2 regions of the Bifidobacterium sp. LH_426 genome follow, and region 1 is predicted to be linked to the other one. Evidence: riboswitches for the same ligand, from Rfam matches in the RefSeq annotation. Region 1 holds a riboswitch; the other holds the start of a gene.
The links. A riboswitch is a leader RNA that binds a small molecule or an ion and turns the genes downstream of it on or off. The one in region 1 is predicted to bind FMN.
Positions count from the first base shown of each region.

Region 2: it holds a riboswitch for FMN, as region 1 does, so the genes downstream of both, AC1AYD_RS06225 (ECF transporter S component) here and ribD (bifunctional diaminohydroxyphosphoribosylaminopyrimidine deaminase/5-amino-6-(5-phosphoribosylamino)uracil reductase RibD) in region 1, are expected to answer to the same signal.

Region 1 covers NZ_JBKEVB010000002.1:425,248-429,995, reverse strand. The annotation lists gene ilvD (dihydroxy-acid dehydratase) at 1-1,659, shown strand, start outside; FMN riboswitch at 1,798-1,927, shown strand; gene ribD (bifunctional diaminohydroxyphosphoribosylaminopyrimidine deaminase/5-amino-6-(5-phosphoribosylamino)uracil reductase RibD) at 2,174-3,289, shown strand; gene AC1AYD_RS03970 (riboflavin synthase) at 3,270-3,956, shown strand; gene AC1AYD_RS03965 (bifunctional 3,4-dihydroxy-2-butanone-4-phosphate synthase/GTP cyclohydrolase II) at 4,014-4,748, shown strand, end outside.
Region 2 covers NZ_JBKEVB010000005.1:14,626-19,373, forward strand. The annotation lists gene AC1AYD_RS06215 (ferric reductase-like transmembrane domain-containing protein) at 1-207, shown strand, start outside; gene AC1AYD_RS06220 (energy-coupling factor transporter ATPase) at 293-2,626, opposite strand; gene AC1AYD_RS06225 (ECF transporter S component) at 2,636-3,238, opposite strand; FMN riboswitch at 3,246-3,399, opposite strand; gene AC1AYD_RS06230 (nitroreductase family protein) at 3,551-4,336, opposite strand; gene ppgK (polyphosphate--glucose phosphotransferase) at 4,491-4,748, shown strand, end outside.

The sequences.
Region 1 (4,748 bases):
GGCATCCCGCGCGAGTTCAACACGATGGCCGTCGACGACGGCATCGCGATGGGCCACACCGGCATGCTCTATTCCCTGCCCTCCCGCGACATCATCGCGGACACCGTCGAATACCAGTGCAACGCGCACTGCGCCGACGCCCTGATCTGCATCCCGAACTGCGACAAGGTCGTCCCCGGCATGCTGATGGCCGCCCTGCGCCTCAACATCCCGACCGTGTTCGTCTCCGGCGGCCCGATGGAGGCCGGCACCACCGTCCTCGCCGACGGCACCGTGAAGAAGAACACCGACCTCATCTCCGTGATGTACGCCTCCGCCGACGACAACGTCTCCGAGGAGGACCTGCTCAACTACGAGAAGACCGTCTGCCCGACCTGCGGCTCCTGCGCCGGCATGTTCACCGCCAATTCGATGAACTGCCTGACCGAGGCCATCGGCCTCGCCCTGCCCGGCAACGGCACGATCCTCGCCTCCCACGGCTTCCGCAAGGAGCTGTTCCGCAAGGCGGCCCGCCAGGTCGTCAAGATCGCGAACCAGTACTACAAGGATTCCGACGACTCCGTGCTGCCTCGCTCCATCGCCACCAAGCACGCGTTCGAGAACGCGATGACGATGGACGTCGCGATGGGCGGCTCCACCAACACCGTGCTGCACATCCTCGCGATGGCCCAGTCCGCGGACGTGGACTTCACGCTCGACGACATCGAGCGCATCTCGCACACCGTGCCGTGCATCTGCAAGGCCGCCCCGTCCGGCAAGTGGGAGATCTCCGACGTGCACCGCGCCGGCGGCATCTGCGGCATCCTCGGCGAGCTCGACCGCGCCGGCAAGCTGCACAAGGACGTCCATTCCATCGACTATCCGTCGCTCGAGGCCAAGCTCGACGACTGGGACATCATGCGCGACACCTGCACCGAGGAGGCCAAGACCCTCTACCACGCGGCGCCGGGCCACATCATCTCCCCCGAACCGTGGACGCACGAGACGCTGTTCGACTCGCTCGACACCGACCGCGAGCACGGCGCGATCCACGACATCGACCACCCGGAGATCCACGAGGGCGGCCTCGCCGTGCTGCGCGGCAACCTCGCCCCCGACGGCTGCGTCGTCAAGACCGCCGGCGTGCCGCAGGAGATCTGGAAGTTCCGCGGACCGGCGCTCGTCGTCGAATCCCAGGAGGAGGCCATAAAGGTCATCCTCGACGACACGTTGAAGCCCGGCATGGCGCTGGTCATCCGCTACGAGGGCCCGAAGGGTGGCCCGGGCATGCAGGAGATGCTGTACCCGACCTCCTTCGTCAAGGGCAAGGGCATCGGCAAGCAGGTCGCCATGCTCACCGACGGCCGTTACTCCGGCGGCTCCTCGGGCCTGGCCATCGGCCACATGGCCCCGGAGGCCGCGAACAAGGGACCAGTGGCGCTCATCAAGAACGGCGACATCATCGACATCGACATCGAGGCCCGTTCCGTGAACGTCGAGCTGACCGACGAGCAGCTGGCGGAGCGCCGCCGCGAGCTCGAGGCCGGCGACGGCTACGTGGCGCACCGCGACCGCAAGGTCTCGCAGGCCCTCAAGGCCTACGCCGCCTTCGCCCGCTCCGCCGACAAGGGCGCGACGCGCGACCCGGAGCTCATCAACAAGCTCTCCGGCCTCGCCTGATCGGCGTTCGACCGGATTGAGCCGGTTCCGTCAGGCCCCAATAGGAAGGCCGCTCATGGGAGGGGGTGACGTCCATCAAGTGGACGTCACCCCCTCGTCGTCGGCCCGTCCCCTATACTGTCGAACCGACAATTCAATACGCATCTTCAGGGCAGGGTGAAATTCCCGATCGGCGGTTCAGTCCGCGAGCATCGCGATCAACGGTCGCGATGCCGAACCGGTGAGATTCCGGTACCGACAGTCATAGTCTGGATGAAAGAAGCTGCGGCGGCGTGGACCATCGGCCCGCGCGCGCGACCGCATACCGTCGCGTGCGCGCATCGGGCGATGCGCATCATGCGGCCCATCTCGAGCACCTTGGATTTCGAACGGAATCCAGGGTGTTCGCGTTTCGGGGCCGCGAAACATGGCGCGTCTCGCCCGATGCCCGGGCAGCCGGAACCAAACCGGCGCACGGCCCCACCGCCATCATGAAGCACCCTGGACATGCCCTATCGCAAAGAAAGGGGATTTCATGGACGATAGGGACCTCATGTCCGTGGCATTGCGCCACGCACGACTCGGAGCGGGCAAGGTCAACCCGAATCCGATGGTGGGGACGGTCATCGCGCGCGACGGCGCGATCATCGCCACCGGACATCACGACCATTTCGGCGGATGGCACGCCGAACGCGCCGCGCTCGAAGCGGCGAAACGCGACGGCGTCGACGTGCGCGGCGCCACGATCTACGTCACGTTGGAACCCTGCTGTCACACGGGCAAGCAGCCGCCGTGCACGCAGGCGCTCATCGACGCCGGAATCGCCCGCGTGGTGGTCGGCTCCCCCGACCCGAACCCGCTGGTCGCCGGCAAAGGCGTGCGCCGGCTCACGGACGCGGGTATCGAGGTCACGCAGGGCGTGCTGCGCGAGGAATGCGACGCGCTCAACGAAATCTTCCTGCACTACATCACCACGCGCACGCCGTTCGTCATGCTCAAATACGCGATGACGCTCGACGGCCGCATCGCCACCGCATCGGGCCTGTCGCGCTGGATCACCGGCGAGGCCGCGCGCCGCCGCGTGCACGAGGACCGCGGCCGGTTCTCCTCGATCATGGTGGGCGTGGGCACGGTCATCGCCGACGACCCGCAACTCACCTGCCGCATCGACGGCGGTCATGACCCAATCCGCGTGATATGCGACACCGATTTGCGCACACCTCGCGACGCGGCGGTCGTCGCCACCGCGCGCGAGACGCCCACGATCATCGCCACCTGCTCGACCGACGAAACCCGTGCGCAGGCCTACCGCGACGCGGGATGCGAGATCCTCCACGTACCGGCCGACGCCGACGGGCACGCCGACGTCGCCGCCATCGTCGGAACGCTCGGCGGGCGCGGCGTCGACAGCGTGATGATCGAGGGCGGCGGCGAACTCGCCTGGTCCGCGCTGCGCGACCAGGTCGTGACCAAAGTGAGCGCCTACGTCGCGCCGAAACTGTTCGGCGGCCGCACCGCGCCCGGCCCGGTGGGCGGCGCGGGCGTCGGCGCGCCGGACGACGCCTTCCTCCTCACGCACCGCACCGTCGCCGCGGTGGGCGACGACATCGTCATCGAAGGAGGCGTCGACTATGTTCACCGGAATCGTTGAGGACCTCGGCACGGTCGTCGGATTGGAGAACGGCGCCGACTTCGCGCGACTGTCCGTCGACTCGCCGACGGTGGTGACCGACCGCACGGCGATCGGCGAAAGCATCGCCGTCAACGGCGTGTGCCTGACCGTCACGTCCGTGCGCGGCACGACGTTCACCGCCGACGTGATGCACGAGACGCTGCGACGCTCCTCCCTCGGCTCGCTCCGCCGCAGCGACCATGTGGACGTGGAACGCGCGATGCCCGCCGACGGGCGCTTCTCGGGACACATCGTCTCCGGGCACATCGACGGCACCGGCGTGATCACGTCGATCGCGCGCGACGGCATCGCAGTCGTGTACACGATCCGCGCGCCGTACGCGCTCATGCGGTTCATCGCCGAGAAGGGATCGATCGCCGTCGAAGGGATCAGCCTGACGGTGACGCACGCCGGACGTGACTCGTTCGGCGTGTCGATCATCCCGCACACCGCCGCGCACACGGTGCTGGACGAACGCCGCATCGGCGACGTGGTCAACCTCGAAACCGACCCGATCGCGAAATACACGGCGCGACTGCTGGAGATGCCGGCGGACGGCGGCACGGACGGCGTGACGGCCGGAACGGCCGGAGACGCCGGAACGGGCGCGATCACGGCGGACTTCCTCGCCGCGCACGGATTCTGAGCGGCGAGCGCACGGAGAAGAACCACATACACGTACACGTAAAGGACGGAAACGGAAATGACGGAACAGACGCGGCGCACGGACCATATGAACTCGGACGACCCGGTGGCGCGCGCCATCCGGGACATCGCGGCCGGGCGCATCGTCGTCGTGGCGGACGACGAAAGCCGCGAGAACGAAGGCGACCTCATCTGCGCGGCCCGCCACGCGACGCCGAGCAACATCGCGTTCATGGCCACGCACGGCAGGGGCCTGATCTGCACGCCGATGAGCCCGGAACTGGCGACGCGGCTCGACCTGCCGCCGATGTGCACGGCGAACACGGACAACCACCACACGGCGTTCACCGTGTCAATCGACCACGTGACCACCTCCACCGGCATCAGCGCGCGCGACCGCTCGCTCACCGCGCTGGCGTGCGTCGACCCGGACACGCGGCCGCAGGACTTCCGACGCCCCGGACACATGTTCCCGCTCGTCGCGCGCCCCGGCGGCGTGCTGGAACGCAACGGGCACACGGAGGCGACCATCGACCTGGCGCGGCTGGCCGGACTCGAGCCGTGCGGACTGTGCTGCGAGATGATGAAGGCCGACGGCACGATGATGCGGCGCGACGACCTCAAGCGCTTCGCCGCCGAGCACGGACTGGCCTACATCACCATCGCGCAGCTGCAGGACTACCGCCGCACGCACGCGTTCCCGCACACGGTGCGCCGCGTGGCGCGCGTGAACCTGCCCACCGAATACGGGCGGTTCACGATGGTCGGCTACGAGTCGGACGACGGCGGCGAG
Region 2 (4,748 bases), on a different contig from region 1:
CGCGCGATGGACCACGACCACGCCAACGTGCACGTCACCCTGCGCGCCGGCGGCCGTTTCGAGGAGAAGGACGTCGCCGACGCCATGCGTCCGGGCGCGCTCTACCTCATCGCCGGCCCCTACGGGATGCTCAGGGCGTGGCGTGCGTTCCTGCTCAAGCGGGGCGTCAACGCCGACGACATCTACTACGAGCCGTTCGCGATGTGATTGCGATTGAGGCCGGGCATCGGTTCCCGTCGGCCGGTTCCCGTCAGGCCGGTTCCCGTCGGGCCGGTTCCGTCAGACGGAACCGTCAGGCCAGCACGGACAGCGCGGCGAGCGCGGCCAGATAGAGGACGAGCACGGCGGCGAACGCCACGTCGCGTGCGGCGACCCGCATCACGCGCCAGTGCGTGCGGCGGGCGCCCTCCTCATAGCAGCGGGCATCCAACGCAAGCGAGAGGTTGTCCGCGTGACGCAGCGCGCCGGCGAAGATCGGAACGATGATCGCCGTCATCGCCCTCACCCGCTGCGGGAGCGTCCCCGTCTCGATCGAACCGCCGCGCGCCGCCTGCGCGTCCGCCACGGCCTGCGCCTCCACGGCCAGCGTGGGGATGAACCGCAGGGCGAGGCTCAGCACGAGTGCGATCTCCTGCGTGTGCACGCCGAGCCGGTGCAACGGTGAGAGAAGCGAGGCGAACGCGTCGGTGATCGCGGTGGGGGTGGTCGTCGCGAGGAACACCGCGCCCAGGATGATGACGAGCGCGAAACGGCACGTGTACAGCACGGCCGTGGCCACGCCGTCGTCCGTCACGGGGATGGGACCCAACGTGAACAGCGTGTCGCCGGTGCGCACGAAGAACATGTTGAGCAGCCCCATCACCGTGAACAGGCCGAGGAACATCCTCACCGAGCCGAGTAGCCGTGCTGGTCTGATGCGTGCGGCCGTGGCCACGCCGGCGGTGAACGCCGCGCCGAGCAGCAGCTGCCATGCGTTCCCGATCGCGAACGCGGAGAACATGGCGACGAGGAACGCCACCATCTTGACGCGCGGGTCGAGACGGGCCATGGGGGAGGACTTGGCGGCGGTCCGGGCGCCGGCGCGTGGAACATCCCGTGAAACGTATTGTGAAACGCCTTGTGAAACGTCCTGTGGCGCATCCGCGCCCGCGGGGATGCCGAGCGCGTCGTGCGTTGTACCGGCATCGGACGCCGACAACGCCGCCATATCGACGATGCGGTCGGCCATGCGACGGGCCTCCTGATGGCTGTGGGTGACGACGAGGATGGTCACGCCCTGCGTCTTGAGCTCGTCGACGAGCCGGTAGATGCGTTCGCGCGCGTCCGCGTCAAGACCCGCGGTCGGCTCGTCCATGACCAGCAGCTTCGGCCTGCACGCGATGACGCCGGCGATGGCGGCGAGCCGCTGCTGTCCACCCGACAGATCGAACGGGGAACGGTCGGCGAGACCGTCCAGACGTGCGACCCGCAGCGCCCAATCCACGCGCTCGTCGATTTCGGTCCGCGGCAGCCGCTGATTCGTGGGGCCGTACGCCACGTCGTCACGCACCGTATCGGCGAACAGCTGGCGTTCCGGATGCTGCATGACGAGCCCCACCGTGCGGCGCAGCGCGGCGAGGTCGCGCCGTTTCGCCTCCTCGACGCGGATGCCGTCCACGATGATCGAACCGGAATCCGGCTTGGCGAGCGCGCACACGAGCCGCAGCAGCGTCGACTTGCCGGAACCGTTCGCGCCCATCAGCGCCACCGTCTCGCCACGGCGGATCCTAAGCGACACGTCGTCGAGGATTGGCCCGCCGCCGGCGTAGGCGTAGGAGACGTGGGAGACGGACAGCATGATGTCGGTGGCGTGGGAGTGCGTCGCCTGTCGCGGGACCACCCCCGCCCGTTTCGCGGGATCCCCCGCCGGCGGGAACGAAGGATGCGCGTCGTCGTCCGCCATCCGACCATGTTCGAGCCGCACGACGCGACCCGCCCGCGCGATCTCGTCCGGATGGTGCGTCACGTGGACGATGGTCGTGCCGGCGGCGTGCAGCTCGTCGAGCACGTCCATCACCTCGCGTCGTGCCAGCGGGTCGAGCATGGCGGTCGGCTCGTCGAGCACGAGCAGGCGTGGGCGCATGGCGAGCATGCCGGCGATGGCGGCGCGCTGCTGCTGGCCGCCGCTCATGCGGATCGGGTTCGCGCGGCGCATGTCGTCCAGCCGCACGGCGTGCAATGATTCGGCGATGCGCTCGCCGATGCCGCCACGCCCGTTGCCGTCGTCGCCGTCGCGCGGTATGCCGAGATTCTCCGGTCCGAACGCCACATCGTCCTCGAGCACGGTGGTGACGAGCTGGTCCTCCGGATTCTGGAACACGGCGCCGATGCCCCGACGGGCCGCACGATAGGCGTCCGCGTCGGGACCGGCGTCGGAGAAGACGGTATGTCCGAGCAGGATCACGGTGCCTGCGTCAGGCGCGGCGAGACCGGCGACGAGACGGGCGAGCGTCGATTTGCCCGATCCGTTCGCGCCGGTGAGCGCCATGTAGTCGCCTTCCCGTACGGTCAGGGAGGCGTCGTCGAGCGCCCAGGTGGCGCCGCCGTCGTAGCTGAAGCGGATGTGGTCGAGTTCGGCGAGGTTCACGGTCGTCGGTTACTTGTCGAGCAGCTTGGTGATCGGCTTGTAGATGAGGAACGTGACGACCGCATGGATTGCGAACTTGAGCACGTTGAACGGCAGCAGGATCGGCACGATCATGGCGGCGACCTGCGCGACGGTCATGTGCGCGTAGATCGGCGTGATGACGAGGTTGCCGAGGATGGCCGCGGCGAGCGCGACGACCGCGCCCACGACGATGCCGATGATCGCGCCCTTGCGCGTGCGGTCGCGACGGTAGATGACGGACGCGGGCAGCGACAGCGCGAGCGCGACGAGAATCGCCATGAGCGCACCCCACGGATCGGTGAACGCGTGCGGCAGGAAGCCGAGCACGGAGACGATGGCCGCGGCGGCCGGACCGAACGCGAAACCGGCGATGAGGCTCACGATGCCGGACGGATCGTACTTCAGATACGGGGCCGCCGGGAAGATCGGCAGTTCGATGAAGCTGGTGACGATCGCCAACGCGACGAACAGCGCGTAGACGGCGATGCGGCGGGTGGACCAGCGGCCGGAATCCGCGACGCCCGTGGCGTGCGTGCCGGTGGCGTGGTCGACCGTCTTGGACTGGAAATGATTATCAGAAGATACGCTCATGCCGAGCTCTCCGTTTCTCCCATCCGGACTATGACCGTTGGCTCCGGATTCGCACCGGATCGGCCGCTTTCGCGGTTCGCGGGCTTCCCGACGCCTCCCGTTGTGAATCCCGGGGGCCGGGTTACCGCCAGTAAGGAATCGCACCTTCCCTGAAACTGACAAGACACTGTATACGCGTGACCGTGGATTTCGCGCAAATCCCGTTTCACTGTGCGGAAAACCCGTCGCATGCGAAGCGGCCCTCCGCATGACGCGCGTGTCGATGCGGAGGGCCGTTGATACGGTCGTTTGGCGGTGATTCCGGGCGGGAGCCTACTTGTGCAGGAACAGGCCGCCGTCGCCCCACGCCCACCGGCCCTGGCCGGCACCGATCTGGAAGTGCAGCTTCGCGATGCCCAGATCGTTGAGCGCCCAATGCCCGTCGCCCGCGGCCGGATCGATGTGCGCGGCCGCCGTATCGTCGTCGGCATCGTAGGTGAACGTGACCGGCTGGCGGTTCATCGCGCTCGGCGCCTTCATCGCCGCCTCGACGCCCGCCTTGAACCATGCCGGCGCCGCCTCGCGCGCCTCGTCGGACATGCCGGCGGTGAACTCCTCATACGACTTCGTGGGACGATGCGTGCGCTGGAACTCGACGAGCTCCTCATACGACTTCGCCAGGCGCTCCACATGATGCTCCGGGTGGCCGATCACCACGGCGAGGTACAGCTCCTCGCCGTTGCGGATATGGCAATGCCTCGCCGCCTCCGCGCGGTCCCAGCTGCCCGCCACCCACAGGGTGCCCAGGCCCCTCAAGGTCGCGGCGAGCACGGCGCGCTCCGCGTAGAAGCCGGCGCGCTCCTTGGCCTCGGCGTCGTTCTTCGGGCCGACGATGGCCAGATAGTTCGCCGCGTTCCTGAGATGTCCGGAGGCGTTCGCCTCCGCGAACACCTCCGGGTGGTTGCGCACCAGCTGGAGATGCAGGTCTCCGAGGAGATTCAACGGCGCGAGGGTCATGTCGAGCTGACGGGCCGTGTCGTCGTCGATCGGTTCGTCGTCGTAGGAGCGGATGGCGGTGCGGATGTTCACCGCATCGATCAGTTGCGTGTGTTCTGCCATGCCTCCCATTATGGCACCGCATTATGGCACCGCACGATGCGGCGACGGTGCAAACGTGTGCGCGACATGCGGGCGTTCGTCCGCTGTTTGGGATGCGAGGGCGGTACGATGCAGGTAACGGTTAGGAAATCCAATACAAGGAGGAGAATCGACGATGATTGAAACCGCGCAGGCGTTCGGCATCGATATCGGCGGCTCCGGCATCAAGGCCGCACCCGTCAACCTGGAGAAGGGCGAATTCGCCGAACCCCGACTCAAGATCCTCACCCCCGAGGTGTCCACTCCGGACGCGGTCGCCAAGATCGTGCGCCAGCAGCTCGACCACTTCGAAGTGCCCGAATCCGCTCCGGTCGGCATCGCGTTCCCGGCACCGATCAAGCCGGGCAAGCCGCTCGACTTCATGGCCAACCTC